Regions from separate parts of the Levilactobacillus yiduensis genome, predicted to be linked through region 3. Evidence: riboswitches for the same ligand, from Rfam matches in the RefSeq annotation. Region 3 holds a riboswitch; each other region holds the start of a gene.
What was found. A riboswitch is a leader RNA that binds a small molecule or an ion and turns the genes downstream of it on or off. The one in region 3 is predicted to bind thiamine pyrophosphate.
Positions count from the first base shown of each region.

Region 1: linked by a shared signal. The riboswitch ahead of thiW (energy coupling factor transporter S component ThiW) and the one ahead of NGM66_RS03520 (ABC transporter permease) in region 3 are both predicted to bind thiamine pyrophosphate.
Region 2: linked by a shared signal. The riboswitch ahead of NGM66_RS00135 (ECF transporter S component) and the one ahead of NGM66_RS03520 (ABC transporter permease) in region 3 are both predicted to bind thiamine pyrophosphate.
Region 4: linked by a shared signal. The riboswitch ahead of thiM (hydroxyethylthiazole kinase) and the one ahead of NGM66_RS03520 (ABC transporter permease) in region 3 are both predicted to bind thiamine pyrophosphate.

Region 1 covers NZ_JAMXAZ010000016.1:28,130-32,343, forward strand. Annotated here, with positions in the region: gene NGM66_RS09515 (response regulator) at 1-280, shown strand, start outside; gene NGM66_RS09520 (hypothetical protein) at 570-1,379, opposite strand; TPP riboswitch at 1,511-1,610, shown strand; gene thiW (energy coupling factor transporter S component ThiW) at 1,681-2,190, shown strand; gene NGM66_RS09530 (hypothetical protein) at 2,242-2,781, opposite strand; gene NGM66_RS09535 (MFS transporter) at 2,826-4,010, shown strand; gene NGM66_RS09540 (TetR/AcrR family transcriptional regulator) at 4,143-4,214, shown strand, end outside.
Region 2 covers NZ_JAMXAZ010000001.1:23,938-28,151, reverse strand. Annotated here, with positions in the region: gene NGM66_RS00140 (ABC transporter ATP-binding protein) at 1-1,187, opposite strand, end outside; gene NGM66_RS00135 (ECF transporter S component) at 1,632-2,198, opposite strand; TPP riboswitch at 2,286-2,376, opposite strand; gene NGM66_RS00130 (D-alanyl-D-alanine carboxypeptidase family protein) at 2,599-3,768, shown strand.
Region 3 covers NZ_JAMXAZ010000004.1:54,680-58,893, forward strand. Annotated here, with positions in the region: gene NGM66_RS03515 (FusB/FusC family EF-G-binding protein) at 189-836, opposite strand; TPP riboswitch at 1,629-1,734, shown strand; gene NGM66_RS03520 (ABC transporter permease) at 1,792-2,544, shown strand; gene NGM66_RS03525 (ABC transporter substrate-binding protein) at 2,541-3,545, shown strand; gene NGM66_RS03530 (ABC transporter ATP-binding protein) at 3,548-4,214, shown strand, end outside.
Region 4 covers NZ_JAMXAZ010000017.1:36,283-40,496, reverse strand. Annotated here, with positions in the region: gene thiD (bifunctional hydroxymethylpyrimidine kinase/phosphomethylpyrimidine kinase) at 1-328, opposite strand, end outside; gene thiM (hydroxyethylthiazole kinase) at 926-1,714, opposite strand; TPP riboswitch at 1,885-1,989, opposite strand; gene NGM66_RS09855 (oxidoreductase) at 2,037-2,873, opposite strand; gene NGM66_RS09850 (ABC transporter permease) at 3,465-4,214, opposite strand, start outside.

The sequences.
Region 1 (4,214 bases), on a different contig from region 3:
CGTGGACGAGAACGTGATCCTGTTGAAGTCAGACATTGAGAATATCTTGTCTGACGTGGACAAGACGAACCTGTGGGGACACAGCCCGCTATCCAAACGGGAGCGGGAGGTCATGCCCCTGGTGGCGCTGGGGTATTCCAATAAGGAAGTCGCGGCCAAGCTCAACATCACCACGAAGACGGTTGAGGCCCATAAGGCCAGCATTATGCGCAAATTGGAACTGAATTCTCACGTGGATCTGGTACGGTATGCAATTCATCATAAGCTAATTGAATTTTAGAGACACGACAGCGTCCGGGAGAGATTCCCAGACGCTGTTTGAGCAAGATAAGCAAGCCAGCAAGTGAACCCAGCTGCTAGGGGTGAGAACAGCTGGTTGGTTCAGTATACCAGACTGTCAACCGTTTGTGGGGTGCGTTAACTAGTAACCTGGTTGGGGGTTAATTGGTCTCTGGGGTTAGCGATTTGACGAAAAGGGGCTTGATTACCTGGCGTTCCTAGCGTGAATAGCCATAAAAATGGCAATAAAAAATGATGGCGGCCGTTAAAAGTCGTCATCATTTTGTTAATTAGCTCATATATAACGTATATTGTAAATGAGGCGTGCCGGCAGTCAGACTGCCGCTCAGCTTCACGTCCAGGAGGTACGTTTTGGCGTGATGAGCGTCCAGAGCCTGCTCAATCGTTTGGACCAGTTGGACACCCAATTGACCCTTCCCCGTGGTCTCTAAGGTTGCGTCGCCCTTCTTCGGATCGATCAATTTGGCCAGGTGTAAGACGTTGTCCTGGCTGGCATCCGAGATGGTCGTAGGGTCGAGACCCTTGATGCGGACCAGGTTGATGACAGCGGCGTAAGACATTTGTGCCGGTGTCAGGTCGTTGGACCGGTAGTAGTCGAACATCATGGCCAACTGGTTATTGTAGTCGTAGCCATCTTTTTGGAGCTTAGTGATCATGAAGTTTTTCAACGTTCTGTCATCGCCGTTGGTCAATTGCGACGACAATTTTAGCCCATCAGTTGTGAGTTGTTGGCGCCGGTAAGTCCCGGATTGTAAGAAGCCGTGCCAGACCCAACCAGCCGTTCGCTTATTCTTGCTGACCACGTAATAGTAGCGGGCCTTATGGGTGCCGTGAATGAACAGCGCCGTTTGTTTGACGACCCAGGTCGTGTGCGGATAATTCTTGAGATTATGTAGCTTGCGTGAGTGCGACCAGTTCCAAATGGTATGTGATTGGCTGTTCTTGTTGTGGTAGTACATCGGACCGGTCTGAAACGTGATGTGGTCGGCCATCGTGTAGCGACTGGCGTGTGCCGTGGCTGGTAAAATAAGACCGCAAAACAGTGTGGCGGCCGTGATGGTAACAATCTTTTTAATCATCGAATCCCCTCCGCCACTTAGTATACCAGACCGAAAACAATTCGGCGGAATAATCGCATAAACTGCGAATCAGTACAGCATATTATGAGTTGCAATTGCCGGCCAGACCCGGTATAGTTGGGCACAACTAAAAAAGACACTAGGGGTGCCAGTGTGGCTGAGATGGACCAAGTCCAATCCCTTCGAACCTGTTGAGTTCATACTCGCGTAGGAAAGTGGTCGGTCTACTGGGTCATCAGGAAAGCCGTCGTCGTGGGGAACGGGGACTTTTTTGGTAAATCTAAGTAGGGATGTGGGTATTATGTCGAAGAAAGTCTATCCGATGACGCTGACCGCCATGTTGGTGGCCTTAGCGGTAATCGGTGGGAGTGCCTTTTCATTTGCCATTGGGGTGGCCAAAGTCGCGCCAGTGCAACACTTGATCGATGTCGTAAGCGGGGTCTTACTGGGACCGTGGTGGGCCTTGGCCCAGGCCTTCTTGACCTCGGTGATTCGTAATATCATGGGAACCGGGACCGTTTTGGCCTTTCCGGGTAGTATGATTGGGGCCTTTTTAAGTGGCTGGCTGTTCCAGCGAACAGGTAAGTTACTGGCCGCTGCGCTGGGTGAGCTGGTGGGGTCTGGCATCTTAGGGGCCTTTGTAGCCTATCCCGTGGCGGCTTGGCTGATGGGGACAACGGGGGCAATCTGGTTGTTCCTGCCGAGCTTCTTTATGAGTGCGCTGGTCGGCGTGATTATCGGCTACGCGTTACTGAAGGCCATGTGGCCAACCGTAATCGCACCGCGGTTGCACAAATTGCAGGGCAAATAAAAACGCGTGCGTAGCGGCGATTGCCGTTACGTACACGTAGGATGCTCTCGTTTATTTTGCCAATAGATGCGCGCTCATCTTGGTCTGAAACTGTAATTGATAGGACTTACCAGCTTGCGCGATGAAGCGGTGACCAGCTCGTTTAGTCCCATATTTTTGTAGCGTGACGGTTTTTCCGGTCCGCTGCAGCTTGGTGTAAGACCAGGTCTTGTCCAATCGATCATAGGCTCGCAGCCGATATTGCTTCCCGGTTTTCCGGTAGGCTAAGCGATTGCCGCCATAGTCGTGATTGCCGTAGTCGTACATGACGTACAGCCACTTGGGCGTGAGAATCATGGCGTTATTCGTGACGGTCGTGTCGTGGCCCTTTCGTTGGACCCGCGGCTTGGCGTACCACACGCCGCGCATGACTTTAGGCGTCCCCGTGGTCCATTTCGCTGCCTGCGCCGTGGTGGTGCCGCTGACGCCGATGGCCAGACCTAAAGCCAGGATGGTACCTGTTAGTAATTTGTGCAAATTAATCCCCTCCGATAGTGCCAGTATATCAAATTTTTCACGTAACCGGTACCATCGACGAATGGTGGTAGCCATTTTCTAGCAAAAGTTCTAAACTTTTGTTAGGAGGGATTTGCGAAGTGAAAGAGCAAGCAACATTATCCAAGAAAACCATTTTATTGATGGCGGTGGTGACCGGGGTCATCGTCGCCAATCTGAACTTTATTCAACCGATTGAAAACCTGATTGCCGCAGACTTTAATTTGTCTAAGGCCGTCGTTGGGATGCTGGCGATGGTCACACAACTGGGTTATGCATTTGGTCTGTTACTGATTGTCCCCTTGGGAGATATTTTTGACCGCTATCATCTGATTCAGTTCATGATGGTACTGTCGATTGGATCCTTATTACTGGCCCATTGGGCGCCGAACGCCGGCATCTTTGCCGTGGCGACGGCGCTGGTGGGGATCACCTCGGTGGCACCACAGATCATCATCCCCTATGCCGGGTATTTAGCCCCTGGCCTGCAGCGGGGCAAGGTGCTGGGCATCGTGCTCAGTGGGCTACTGACGGGGATCTTGTTGTCACGGTCCTTCAGTGGTTTACTAGGGAGCATCATGCCGTGGCAAGACATTTACTTGGTTGCAGCGGCCATCGACCTGATCTTCCTGATCGTCGTTCACTTTCAATTACCCCATGACGAACGAGGTCATCAGGATTTGAAATACTGGCCGGTCATTCGGACGCTCCCCAAGTTATTCGCGACCCAGCGGCCTTTACGTGGGGCAGCCATCAACGGCTTTTGCATGTTTGGCATGTCCAACGTGCTCTGGTCCACGTTAGCCTTTTACTTGGCGGCACAATACCATCTAGGTAGTAACGTTGCCGGGTTGCTGGGACTATTGGGTATCGCCGGCGTTTTGGCGGCTCCCGTGATTGGGACCATGGTCGATCAACGCTCCCCACGGTTGACGGTGGGGCTGGGGATGCTCTTTTCCGGTGTCGCCTTCGTGATCTTTTGGCTGATTGGCCACTGGATTGGCGGTCTGATCATCGGCATCGTCTTGCTGGACCTGGGAACCCAATTCAGTCAAGTCTCCTGCCAAGCCATCGTCCAATCCTTGAATCGCCAGCAGAGTAGCCGTAACAACTCTGTCTTCATGTTCAGCTACTTTTTAGGTGGGTCCATTGGCACGTTGTCGGCCACCTGGGCGTGGAGTCACGCCGGTTGGCTAGGCGTCTGTGGCGTTGCGGTCGTCTTCTTACTTATCGCGATTGCCGGCCACCTGATCATCGGTGAACCGAAACACTTAGCTACTGATTGAACGAAACTCGTCGCATAGTCGGCGGGTTTTTCTTTTGAGTAAAAGTTGACACGGTGTCACCCACGTGCTAAACTACAGGCATCGATTAAAGTGACACCGTGTCACTCTCGGAACGAAAAGGAGCGAAAACCCATGCCAACCCAGACATTTGACCATTTAAATGCAGAGAAAAAAGACCGCGTGATGGCGGCCCTACTACAAGAA
Region 2 (4,214 bases), on a different contig from region 3:
AGAAGCTGCAACTTCTTTTGCTGGCCACTACTCAGGGAGTAAATAACCTGGTCGACGTGGTTGGCGAGGTGCAGCTGGGTCAAGAGGTCCTGCACCCGTTCCGGTGTGAAGTAGGTCTGGTTGCCGAACTTCTGTGACAACGCCAGTTCCTCGGCCACGGTCACGTTGAGAAATTGGGCGCTGGCCGACTGGAACATCAGGCCGACCTGCCGCGCGTACCGTTTCCGAGAGAGCTTGTGAATGTCTTGTCCATCGTAGGTGATGCGGCCTTGGTAGTTGCCCAGCCGTACCAGGGCACGAAACAGCGTGGATTTGCCACTGCCGTTAGGGCCAGTGATCAGGGTCGCTTGGTGAGCAAACAACGACAGATCCTGTGGCTGTAATAACTGGCGTTGCGCGTGCCCCAGGGCCAGTTGCGTCCCCTGCAGGCTGACGGTGAGGTCGTCTGCGGGCAAGGCCACGTGGGTCAGCCGGAGCTTGTCGGGGGTAAAGGCGGCAAAGCGAGCCTGGGTGGCAGCGGGCGACAACAGGGTCAGTTTACCCGTGTCCAACACGGCCAAGTGGTCCACCCAGCGGTCGTAATTACTCAGATCGTGGTCGGCCAAAATGATGGTCTTGCCGCGTTGCGTACACAACGTGACCAGCTTTTCCAGCAGGGCCAGCCGAGTGGGCGGGTCGATGCTAGCGAAGGGTTCGTCTAGCAAGATGACGTCGCTGTCCATGGCAACGATGATGGCCAGCGCGACCTTCTGTTGTTCGCCGCCGGAGAGTTGCATCAGCTGGCGGTCGCGGAGGTCGGTGATGCCGATGAAGTCCAGCGCAGCCGTGACCTTAGCGGGGATGGCCGCGGGATCGACCTGCTGATTTTCCAGAGCGAACCGTAGCTCGTTGACCACGGTGTCCATGGTGAACTGCGTGCTGGGTTCTTGGAAGAGCATGGCAACGGTCGCGGCACGTTTTGCCGGCGCAATCTGCGCCAACGGCTGGCCATCAAAGGTGATGGCTCCGGCGTCGGGGAGTGGGGTGAGTCCCGCAATCAGCTTGAGTAAGGTGGACTTCCCACCACCGGACACCCCGGTCAGCAGGGAAAATTTGCCGCTGGGAAAGGTCACGTCGAGGTCATCCAAGACCGGCTGCGTGCGTTTGGGATAGGTAAATGTAAGTGCATGAACGGTTACAGTGGCCACGAAAATTCCTCCAATGTGAAACAGGGTTGGTAAAAATAAGGGTAATACATAGATTGTTTACGTTAGCGGTTTCAATTGCGTGGTGATGGGCATTGGCTGAAAAACGGTGCCAACGACCATCGCCAGTTGTGCGAGTAATCTGGTGCGAGCGGGTAGACTCTTGTCTACTGAGGTGATTACTAAACGACAATTCGTTTGGTCCTTAGTGTTGTCTGGCTTTACAGTTGGCTTGGGACAGCGTATAGCTACCAATCGTAGCCGAGAGTGAAGTGAAATCTGGGCTCAGCCGGGGAATTTAGGGGCGATTTTTGCCGCTAAATTGGTGACTTTGAGACGTGATTTTCGGCTCAAAGCAAGGTCCGAGACCGTTCTTTGGCTCGGACCGTCCTCCCCCAGCGTTCCAGCCTAGAATTTCACGTAACGGCAGGCGGCAGCAGTCTCAAGCTACTTAGTGCTGACGTTAGGTAAGACGTGGGCGCGGGCCAGCAGGTTGGTGATCAGCTTGGTCAGCACGCCACCGAAGAGGAAGACGGAAGCACAACGAACCACGAACAAGAGAATCAAGAAGCCGGGATGATAAGCAGCGTAACCACTCCGGAACAGGTCCCAAGCAAAGGTCACAATGGCGGTCGTCAGGCAACTGATGGATAGACTGGCCCAGTTGTAACGCTTGTAGCCAGTGGCGGCGAAGCCAATCTCGGCGCCAATCCCTTGAACCGCACCAGAAATTAAGGTGCTGGCTCCCCAGATGCCGCCTAGAAACATTTCAACCACAGCACCTAGGAACTCGCCAAGTGTGGCGGACCCAGGAATCCGGATGATGAATCCGGCCAAAGGGCCAGCCATGACCCAGATACCTAGTAGAATTTCATTTGCCAAGGGTTGCAGTCCAAACGGGGCCAGTGCGGCCGCTAGAATCGTGTAGACAGGATTAATGATCCAGAAAATAACACCCATAAAAATTGCGAGAATCGTTACCAGAATAATATCGCGGATATGCCAACTTTTCATAAAATGAAGCCTCCTATGAGAGTATTGACGGGGGTGCCCAACGAATAAAAAATCCCCCACTAAAGTTACTTAGTAGGGGTTCATTGATAGCACAAAAGTACGCATTCCCTTCGCTGGTGTTAACCAGAGCAGGTTCAATGGGTTTGATCTCAGCCGCGAGGCACCCCAGTCGTATTTGATTACCCTTAGCGTAACCAATTTAGCGGGTAAATGCAACCGTGACTGGAAATTATTGTGGCCAGTCATTGAGTTGTTCAGGATGGAAACGTTTTTTACAATTCAGTTACAAAGCCAGCCGAAGACATCTAAAGCGGTGAACGTGGCTATCGTGGTTAGGGGAGGCGTGCTATTCTATATAGTTAGTTAGATTAATTATTAAAGGATAGGAAGTATTGAATTTATGAGAAATTTACATCTCAGTCACTGGGCCATGGCAGTTGGCATGCTGGTCGCGCTGGGCGGTACGGCCACAACCACGGTGCCCGCCGAAGCTGCGGCTTATCACACCGTTAGCACTAAGAAAATCAAGAAGACGGCCTATCACAAGAAACACAGTAGCGGGGCCATCTACAATAAAGCGCACACCAAAAAGGTCAGCAGCTTAACGACCCATCCCCACACCACGTGGTACGCCACCAAGCAGGCCACGCTGAAACACGGCAAGTCCACCGGTATTTACCTGTACGTGCAGAATAGTAAGCACAGTGTGAAGGGCTGGATTTGGCACGGCTACCTGAAGAAGGGCAAGGCACCATTTGTCTTGACCAAGGCCAAGGCGGCGGTCGCCATGGACGCCAAGACGGGGAAGGTCGTCTGGTCCAAGCACGCCAACACCGCGCGGCCCATCGCTTCCGTCACTAAAATCATGACATTGTACCTGACACTGAAGAAAATCGATGGCAAGAAGAGTCGCTGGAATCACAAGGTCAAGATTACCAGCCGCGGATTGGTGTCGATGAGTCGGAGCGCCGATTGTGGCGGTTTTCATTTTAAATTAAATCACCGCTACACTGTTAAACAGCTGTATTACGCGGCCTTCCTGGATTCATCGAACAACGCCGCGATTGCCCTGGGCAAATGGGTCAGCGGCAGTAATAGCAAGTTTGTCCGGAAGATGAACGCCCAAGCCAAGTCTTGGAAACTGGGCAGGGCCCACTTTGTCTCGGCATCGGGTCTGGAAAATAGTGACCTGCGGCGCTTCGGCTATGCTTATGGCAAGGCCAACACCAACAAGGTCTCCGCCAAGGACGTGGCGTTGATGGCGCGGCACCTGATAACGGCCTATCCCCGCGTCTTAAAGGACGGCAAGATTGGCTCGATGAAGGTGAACGGCCAAGTTTGTCACAACTACAACAACCTCTTGAAGGGGCGCAAATACTACCGCGCTTCTTTGAAGGTCGACGGCTTGAAGACGGGCTACACGCCAAGCGCGGGCTACTGCTTCGTGGGTACCGGCCACAAGACGGGCAAACACCGCGTCATCACAGTGGTTTTGCATGACATCAACGAGTTCACGGAGACGCGGTCGTTGATGGAACATGCTTACCGGCTGAGTAGTATGAGCAACTAGTTCTGCTATGGGGAACGCCCCCAATTAAAGGGCGGGTGATAACCCGTTCAGCAGCAGTGCACGTGAAACAGGTCAATTGAATCGGTAAACGCGGAATGTCAGGGCGAAAGTAAGGTCCTGGCATTTTTGTGCTTAGGGAAAATTGGCAGATACTTGGCTAGTGTGATAGTGGTGAGACGAATACCGGGCTATCAGCAATGAAGCTGACTGTTTTCTGTGTAGCCGGGAGTTCGCTAGAGATGAGTTCAGCTGTGGGAGTTTTTTTAGCAGCTTGCTGGTTAGAAAACTGGCAAGTTGGAGACGTGGGTTATCTGCTCCAACTTGAGGTCCAAGACCGATTTTTGGCTTGGGCCGTCCACCCTCAGCGTTCCAGCTCATCTCTAGCGAACGGTAAGGCGGCCAGTACCACCCGTGTTGCCGGTTCAATTTCAGATTGATTAACGCCC
Region 3 (4,214 bases):
TGCTTGTAACATAGTCATTTCCCTCTCACTCTTAAATTCACAAAGCAAGATTCATTATAACAAATCTAATCGTCAATCCCGGCCGACTCAGGGAAATTTCACCAAGTTCTTAGGGTGAAGCGCTTTCTCATTGCCGCTCAAAAAGGCCCCCGTCACGACAGTTGTCGTTGGGAGGCCCGATTCACTCTTTATTTTTTCGGCCGCACGACCGCAATGAAGTCGGCAAGGCCTTGGGGATCAGTCAACTGGCGGTTGCATTGCGCACTGTCGCGGCAAATGTAATTGCCGTTACGCGTGTAGCTTCCCAGTCCCGAGCGCTTGGTCGTCGAGACGAATAGCGACACGTTGCCAATCGTGTGGCAAATGCTGCAGACGCCCTTGACCACTTGTGGGGCGAGGTCGCCTTGAATGCCGATCAGCCGATCCTGATACGGCGCCACCAGGTATTTCTTCTGGTTACCGCCGTCGTTCCAACCCAGATACGTGAGCTGGTGTAAGTTCAAAGTCGCCCATTCCGGCTGTTTGAGCTTCTTCACCTTACGAAATAGCTTGCTTAACTGCTTGGTCGACAATTCCGGAAATGGTACCACTAGGGGTTCTAGCAACGGCACAATCTCAGCTGCGGCCTTACGGGTCAACCGATCCGGCTGCAGGCGCGTCAAGAATTCTTGCACGGCTGGTTCGGCCAGCGGCACTAAGGGCTTGATGCGCTCCAGTGTCGTATCCCGAACGACGCGGCGCATGTGCTTGTCATTTACCGAAAGATAGGCGCTCACTAAGGCGTCGATCTGTTGTCTGATATAACTATATTCGTAGGCGGTGATTGTCGGTTTCATGTTTATTTTTTCCTTTCAGATTCAAACCTGACACTTCTCTGAAAGGTCTTGCAGAAAAGTGTCCCTAACTAGCAGCACTTTTCCGTACAAATAACGATGCCATCATCGTCGATCATCTCCTTGCATTCAGCCATTTTAGCTGAAGTGTTAGTAGTATACCGCAATCACACGGTCTTGCGCAAGAAAAAGAGGCCTCGCGTACACGAAGCCCCTACTCTCAGCTTTCGAACCTCCTGTCATCTCGATTTGATGGTAGTCGTCTGACATGGTCCGTTAATTTTCTCTCAAAGCTGAGATTTCCCAAGCCACGTTATGCCCCGTGACTTTGGGTCTATTTTACGATAACTCCTGACAACTTCTGTGCTTGAGGCCCCAGTTAGCTTAGCGAGTAAATTAAGAGGTGCGACCTGTGTTGGTGTGAATTGTCTGGTGGCGGTGCGGCTCATAGCGGGGACTGGCCACCTACCGTCCGCCAAATATGGGTCGGAGCGCGGTGGGCGGACTCTCGGCTACTGGTGTGCTTGCCAATAATAATCGATTTATCCTTCAATCGTTTGCCGACAGCCTTAAATAAATTGCACATAGTATTGATATTTATTCATAGGTGTTATTTTTATAAAATTATTGATATATCGACGTTTATAAATATCATTATAAAAAGAAAATTTGTGTGCACCAACTGCGAGAATCCCTGTAAATCCAGCACTACCAGTCATATTTCGAAGAATCCCGTACAATTTTAGAAAATTAAGTTGTACCCCGCTTTTCGCCATGCTATACTAAATCCAACTTAAAAAGTTTCTGGGGATACCGTTAAACGGCACGAGAGTAAGTTGTGAACTTTGACCCATTGAACCTGTCAGCTAATACTGGCGTAGGGAGGAACGCACGGATGCTTCATCTGGCGGCAACGACTCCCCAGATGAAGCTTTTTTGTTCAAGAAAGGAGGCTGTTATGGCACGTAAACTCTATCCCTTAGGCAGTCTCGTGATTCTCCTCGTGACTTGGCAACTCGCCGTGACGCTCTTTCAAGCGCCAGCGTTCATTTTGCCCAGTCCCGTTGCCGTCATGCAGGCGCTTCAAGTTGATGCTGGCGGATTACTAGCCAACTCCTGGGTCACGCTTTACGAATCACTGATTGGCCTGGGGATTGCCTGCGCCCTGGCCTTCGTGACGGCGCTGGTCATGGATCGCTGGCAACTAGTCCACCAATCATTTTACCCACTGCTGGTCATCTCACAGACGCTCCCCGTGATGGTTCTGGGCCCGCTACTGAGCCTGTGGTTTGGCTTTGGCATCACGCCCAAGATCATTCTAGTCATCTTGATGAGCTATTTTCCCATTATCGTGGCATTTTCGGAGGCGCTGGGGAAGGTCTCAACCGAACAGATTCGCTTCTTGCAGACCATGGGCGCCAAGAGCTGGCAGGTCTATCGCATTCTCAAGATTCCCCAAGGCATGCAAGGCTTCTTCGCTGGCCTACGCATTGCCGCCACATATTGCGTCAGCGGCGCCATCATCGGAGAATGGCTCAGTGCCGAAGCCGGCCTGGGCTACTACATGATTCGGGTGAAGAACGGCTACCAAATCGACAAGGTCTTCGCCGCCATTTTCTGCGTCATCATATTAAGCCTGGCCCTCAATGGGGTCACGCAAGTCCTACAAAAAGGCTACTATCGCCTATTAATCCAAGGGAGAAAATCATGAAATTATCCAAGCTCTGGCTTCTCGTTCCTGTACTGCTATCGCTTACGGCCTGTGGCAACAGCCAAGACAAGGCCGCTAATTCCAAATCAGCTAAGAAATTGACCAACATTTCCATCGTGTTAGATTACGTCCCCAATACCAACCACACCGGTCTGTACGTGGCCAAGGACAAGGGCTATTTCAAGGATGCCGGTCTGAACGTGAAAATCATCGAGCCCGGTGACAACGCGACTAGCATTGGAATGGTCGGCGCCAACAAGGCCCAATTTGGCGTGAGCTACCAAGAAGATGTGACTTACGCCCACGCCGACGGTAAGAATATTCCAGTCAAGGCGATTGGGACGATTTTAAAGCACAACACGTCCGGCTTCGTCTCCAAGGCCAACAGTGGCATCACCTCACCCAAGGACTTCGCGAACAAGACCTACGCCGGCTGGCAAACACCGAGTGAAGAGGCCGTACTGAAAGCCGTCATGCGTAACGCTGGCGTTAATCCGAAATCCCTGAAGATTGTGGGCGCGACTGGCGACGGTCCCAAGAGTCTGGGAAAGAAAAACGACATTCAGTGGTGGTTCCAAGGCTGGGACGTGATTCGCGCCAAAAATGACGGTATCAAGGTCAATTACATGCCACTACGCAAGTTGGACAAGCGGCTAGACTACTACACACCGGTCATCATCACGAACAACACCCAGCTACAAAAGAATGACAAGATCGTCAAAGCCTTTATGGCGGCCACGAAGAAGGGCTACCAAGATGCCATCGCTCATCCCAAGGCTGACGCACAAATCCTGCACAAGTACGCCAAGGACAGTGACCTCAGTTTCTTAGAGGACTCGCAAGCCTTCCTGTCCGCCAACTACACGGATAACGCTACGAAATGGGGCCAAATGGATGCCAAAGTTTGGGACAACTACACGGGCTTCATGAAAGAATATGGCCTGATCAAGAAGGCCATCCCCGCCAAGACGCTCTACACCAACCAATACGTCGGTGACTAGCCATGACCATCACGCTTGAACACGTTGCCCTTACGCTAGACGACTTAGAGATCTTACGCGACGTGACCGCCACGATTGCGGACAACAGCTTCGTTTCGCTGATTGCACCCAGCGGCGCCGGCAAGTCGACCCTCTTGAAATTATTGACGGGCTTATTGACGCCGACCGCGGGAACGCTAACCGTGGCAAACCAGCCCATTACTGGGTTGAACACCACGTTCAGTTACCTGCCGCAAACGGACATGTTGTTGCCCTGGTATGACGTGGACCAAAATATCACGTTGTACCAGCGCATCAATCATCTCCCTATCGACCACGACCGCGTGACGGAACTGTTGACGCTGTTTGGCCTGGTGGACTACCGCCATTTTCTGCCCCATCAGTTATCTGGTGGCATGCGGCAACGGGTCGCCCTGTTGCGGACCATGTTGAACCCGGCGGACTACCGCTTGTTAGACGAGCCGTTCGGCGCACTGGACGCCATGACGCGGGGCTTGATGCAAGACTGGCTATTGAGCCTGCCGGCGGCGCTTCAAAAGACCACCCTGCTGGTCACTCACGATATTGAGGAGGCCATTTACCTGTCGGACCGCATCTTAGTTCTATCGGCACGACCGGCTCACTTGATTCGCGACATCGCGCTGACCCCCACCACTCGTGACCGACAAT
Region 4 (4,214 bases), on a different contig from region 3:
TCACCGGGTCAACCGTCAATGGGCCGAATTGGTATTTCTTCAAATTTTCCACGACGCCATGCACGTGAGCCGCATCGGCCAGCATCCCCGTCTTGCAGGCCCGAATCTTCAGGTCGTCCGCCAAAGACGCGAATTGTTCGTCGATCAGCTTTTGCGGCAAGGCCATAAAGTCCTGCACGCCCAGTGTATTTTGCGCGGTTACCGCGACGATAACGGCCGTGGCGAAGACGTTGCGCTCCTGCATCGTCTTCAGGTCAGCCATCACGCCGGCCCCGCCACCGCTGTCCGTCCCAGCGATCGTTAAGGTTTGTGGAAATTCATTTGCCATGGTTACCCATCCCTTCTGGTTCTGTTGCATTTTTTGATAACTTTTAAATTGTGTAGAGCTGCTCGCCTACGGCTGCCAGGAGTTCCGCCTGCTATGGGGGACACCTTCAGCCTGAGAAGCGGGCTTCCGGTTCGCTTCAAAGCCTCGCCAAACCCGCGAGTCTTCGAAGTCGCCCCACGCTGTAGGCTGAGAAAAGACCTCAGCCAACACCGTCGACACAGCTGGCTCCACTCCTGGCCTCCTCCGGCTAATACTTGTGACATTCAGCAACCAAACGTCAGCCCATTGTCTGACCACCAGCGTTGCCGTCTCAAGTAGCCGTTGCAAGCGACCACCACCGGAGCTGTGAGTGGCGCGAAATCTAGGCTCAGCCGGGGAATTTGGCAGCGGTCTGAGCTGACAAATTGGTGACTTTGAGACAGTGGTTTTCTGGCTCAAAGCAAGCGCCGAGACCGCCCTTTGGCTCGGGGCGTCCTCCCCCAGCGTTCCAGCCTAGATTTCGCGCCGCGGCAGGCGGCCAGTTTCCACAATATGCGGAACCCCTGGCAGCCGCAGGCATCTGGTTTCCGCCATTTACACGGTAGGTGACCACCAGTCTTATTCGAAAGCGGCAATGCCTTCGATTTCGGCGACGGTGGCGGTTTGGAGCTTGTCGAGGAGCTTCATGATGAACGTGCCGGCACCCAGGTTTGGCGTGGCGTCTGCGACCAATTGACCGATGGCGGCGAAGACCAGACAAGCCGTTTGGGCCGCCTCGAAGTAGTCATCGGTGACTGCGCAGAAGGCCGCCACGATGCTGGATAGCATGTCACCCGAACCGACGTGGACCTGGAACAATTTCGTTCCGTTCAAGACCTTGACCACCCGTTCGCCGTCCGTGATGACGTCGGTGGGACCGGAGAGGATGACCACGCACTTTAATTTCTGCGCGCAAGCCTTGGCGATGGCCGCCAGATCCCCGGAACCTTCGCCGGCGTCGATGCCCTTCGCTTGCCAGTCGACACCGGCCAGCGCCGCGATTTCGCCCGCGTTACCCCGAATCACGTCGGGATGGAAATCAGCCAACAGGCCGGTCGCCATTTGCATCCGGTATTTGACCGCGCCAACCGCCACCGGGTCGATGACCAGTGGCCGGTGTTGGCGGTTCGCCGACTGACCCACCGCGCGGATCTGGGTGACCTGCGTGGCCGTGACAGCGCCCAGGTTCAGGCACACTGCCCCCGCCAAGCCAACCATTTCGTCCGCTTCGGCCACTTCCTCAGACATGATGGGCGACGCGCCAATCGCGTTGATACCGTTGGCCACGTCTTGGACGGTCACGAAATTAGAAACGTTAAAGACGATCGGGTTTTGCGCCCGCAATTCATCGAGCAAAGTCACTTTCATTGGTGAAATCCTCCCTTGTACTATCTAATTCAGGCCAGCCTACCAGGTATGTGCGCTCGCATTTCTAACAGCCACCTAACTAATTGCGCGGCTGGGACCATGTGAGCGCTTTACATTTGGACAAAATAAAAACGGGAACCGCCTCACGATCAGTGAACCGGTGGCCCGTTGTTGGTGCCACGACACGTTCCCTTCGCAAGTCTGAACTTGACAGGTTCCAAGGGATCACGGTCACCCGTATCTCAGCCCAATCGTGGACACCCCTAGTGTTCTGGTTAAGTTAAGTATAACAGGTTTTCCAGGCATGGCAATGATTCTCGGATTAGCGGGCAAACCGTTCAGCCGCCTCACCAATCACCTGCCACAGGTGGTCGATCATCTTGTCCGACAAGAACCGCCGGGCCACTAAGATCTGACTGCCAGAACCCGCGTGATACCGAGTCTTGGGCCGCCGTGACAGCGCCGCCCGGTCGACCAACCGCGCAATGACACGCGGCTTGCTGGAGAACTGCTTGACCACGGTCAAAATGGCTGCGGCGCGGTCAGCCGTTGGTTTGTACGGCCCCTGCCCCGAGGTCGTGCGTAAATGCTCGGCGGCAATGTCAGCCCACTCGGATTGAATGGCTCCCGGTTCAATGACGACCGTCTGAATGCCCAGCGGCTCAAGCTCCAGGCGCAGGGCGTCCGAGAGACCCTCCAGCGCAAATTTTGACGCCACGTACCAGCTGGCCAGCGGTTGGGCGACCTTGCCGTCTACGGACGTGATGTTGATGATGCGGCCGCTGTGTTGTTGGCGCATCATGGGCAACACGGACTGAATCAGCCGCGCGGCCCCAAAGAGGTTCACGTCAAATTGGTCGCGGGCCTGGTCCATCGGCACATCTTCTAGGGCCCCCATCAAACCATAACCAGCATTGTTGACCAAAATGTCGACCCGTCCCGTTTCACTAACGATGCGGTCCACCACATTTTCCACGCTAATCGGGTCGGTCACGTCTAGGGCTAACGTCGTGATGCCCAAGTCGTCTAGGTCATTCATACGACTGACCCGCCGCGCGCCCGCGTAAACGATGACGCCGTTGCGGTGCAGGCTCCGTGCAATGGCGTTGCCGATGCCAGACGAGGCTCCGGTGACCAGCGCTACTTTTCTATGTGTCATACATATCCCTCCCAATTCGGTTCTACTGTCTTGTCTAAAACGCTTTGTCTCTAGAATAGCGAATTCCCGTAAGCGATTGCAATTAATCTGGCAAATTAGTGCTAACGTCGTTGTCTATCCGCCGTAGCCGGCCCGGGACTCCCACCCTATGGGGAGCGCTTCCAGCCTGAGGAGCGGTCTTCCAGCTCATTTGTGAGCCTCACCAAACCCGTGAGTCTCCCAAACGTCCCGTGCCGTAAGACCGGAAACCCACCGGCCTAACGCCACCGACACAGGGTTCCGTCCCGGGCCGGCTACGGCTCACAACAACATCGCCCACTATTTACCAGCTAGCTGCTTACTGTGCGTCACCACCACGTTTCTTTCTGAGACTTGTCCTCACAGCTGGTGATTGTCGTTTAGCCTTGCCAGCCAGACGCAGAATCCCGTGACAAGGGTGTTAGGTCGGCGTCTTCTGCCGGCCTTACAGCCTGGGACGACTTTGAGATGGCCGGGTTTGGGACAGCTCAAAGCGAGGCCAAAGACCGCTCCTCAGGCTTTGACCGGTCCCCATGGGATGGCCGCGTCTGGCTGGCAAGGCGGAATAAACAGCTAAATCACCAGCTGTTTGCGGTCGTTGTAGAAGCCGCGGTAGGCCCAGTAGCACGCCAGCACCGAGCCAATGCTGGTGGCCGACATCAGCATGAACGTGACCATAATCTGATATTTGATGGCCCGCACCGGGTCGACGCCGGCAAAGATTAATCCGGACATCATCCCCGGCAGACTCACGATACCGACCGTCTTGGCAGAGTCGATCGTCGGCTGCATCCCCGTCTTGATACTGTCCCGTAAAATTTCCTTGGACGCATCCTTCAAATCCGCGCCCAACGCTAATTTTTCCAACACCGCCTGCCGTTCCTGCTTGAACTGGGCATTGAGGTTGCGGTAACACAGGCCAATGGCAACCATTGAATTGGACGCAATCATCCCGGAGATTGGAATCATTTGCGACGGGATGAATTTAATCGCGCCCGCCAGCATCAAAACGCCCAGGGTGACGCCTGTGCTAATGAGGATGGCACCAATGGAAATCGGCAGGGCCCGCGGAATACCGTTGCTTCGCTGTTTCGCGTTATACCCGGCGTTAAAAATAATAATTAAAATTAAAATCGTGGTCAGCCAGATATTATCGACGCGAAACACGTATTTCAACAGATACCCAACCACAAATAGCTGGACGACGGCCCGGATGACACCAATGATCATGTCGCGGTCGATGCCTAATTTTTCCTTCCAGCCAATTGCCAGCGCAATGACGACTAGGCCCAGCGCCAACAGTAAAGATTGATTGTTCACAGC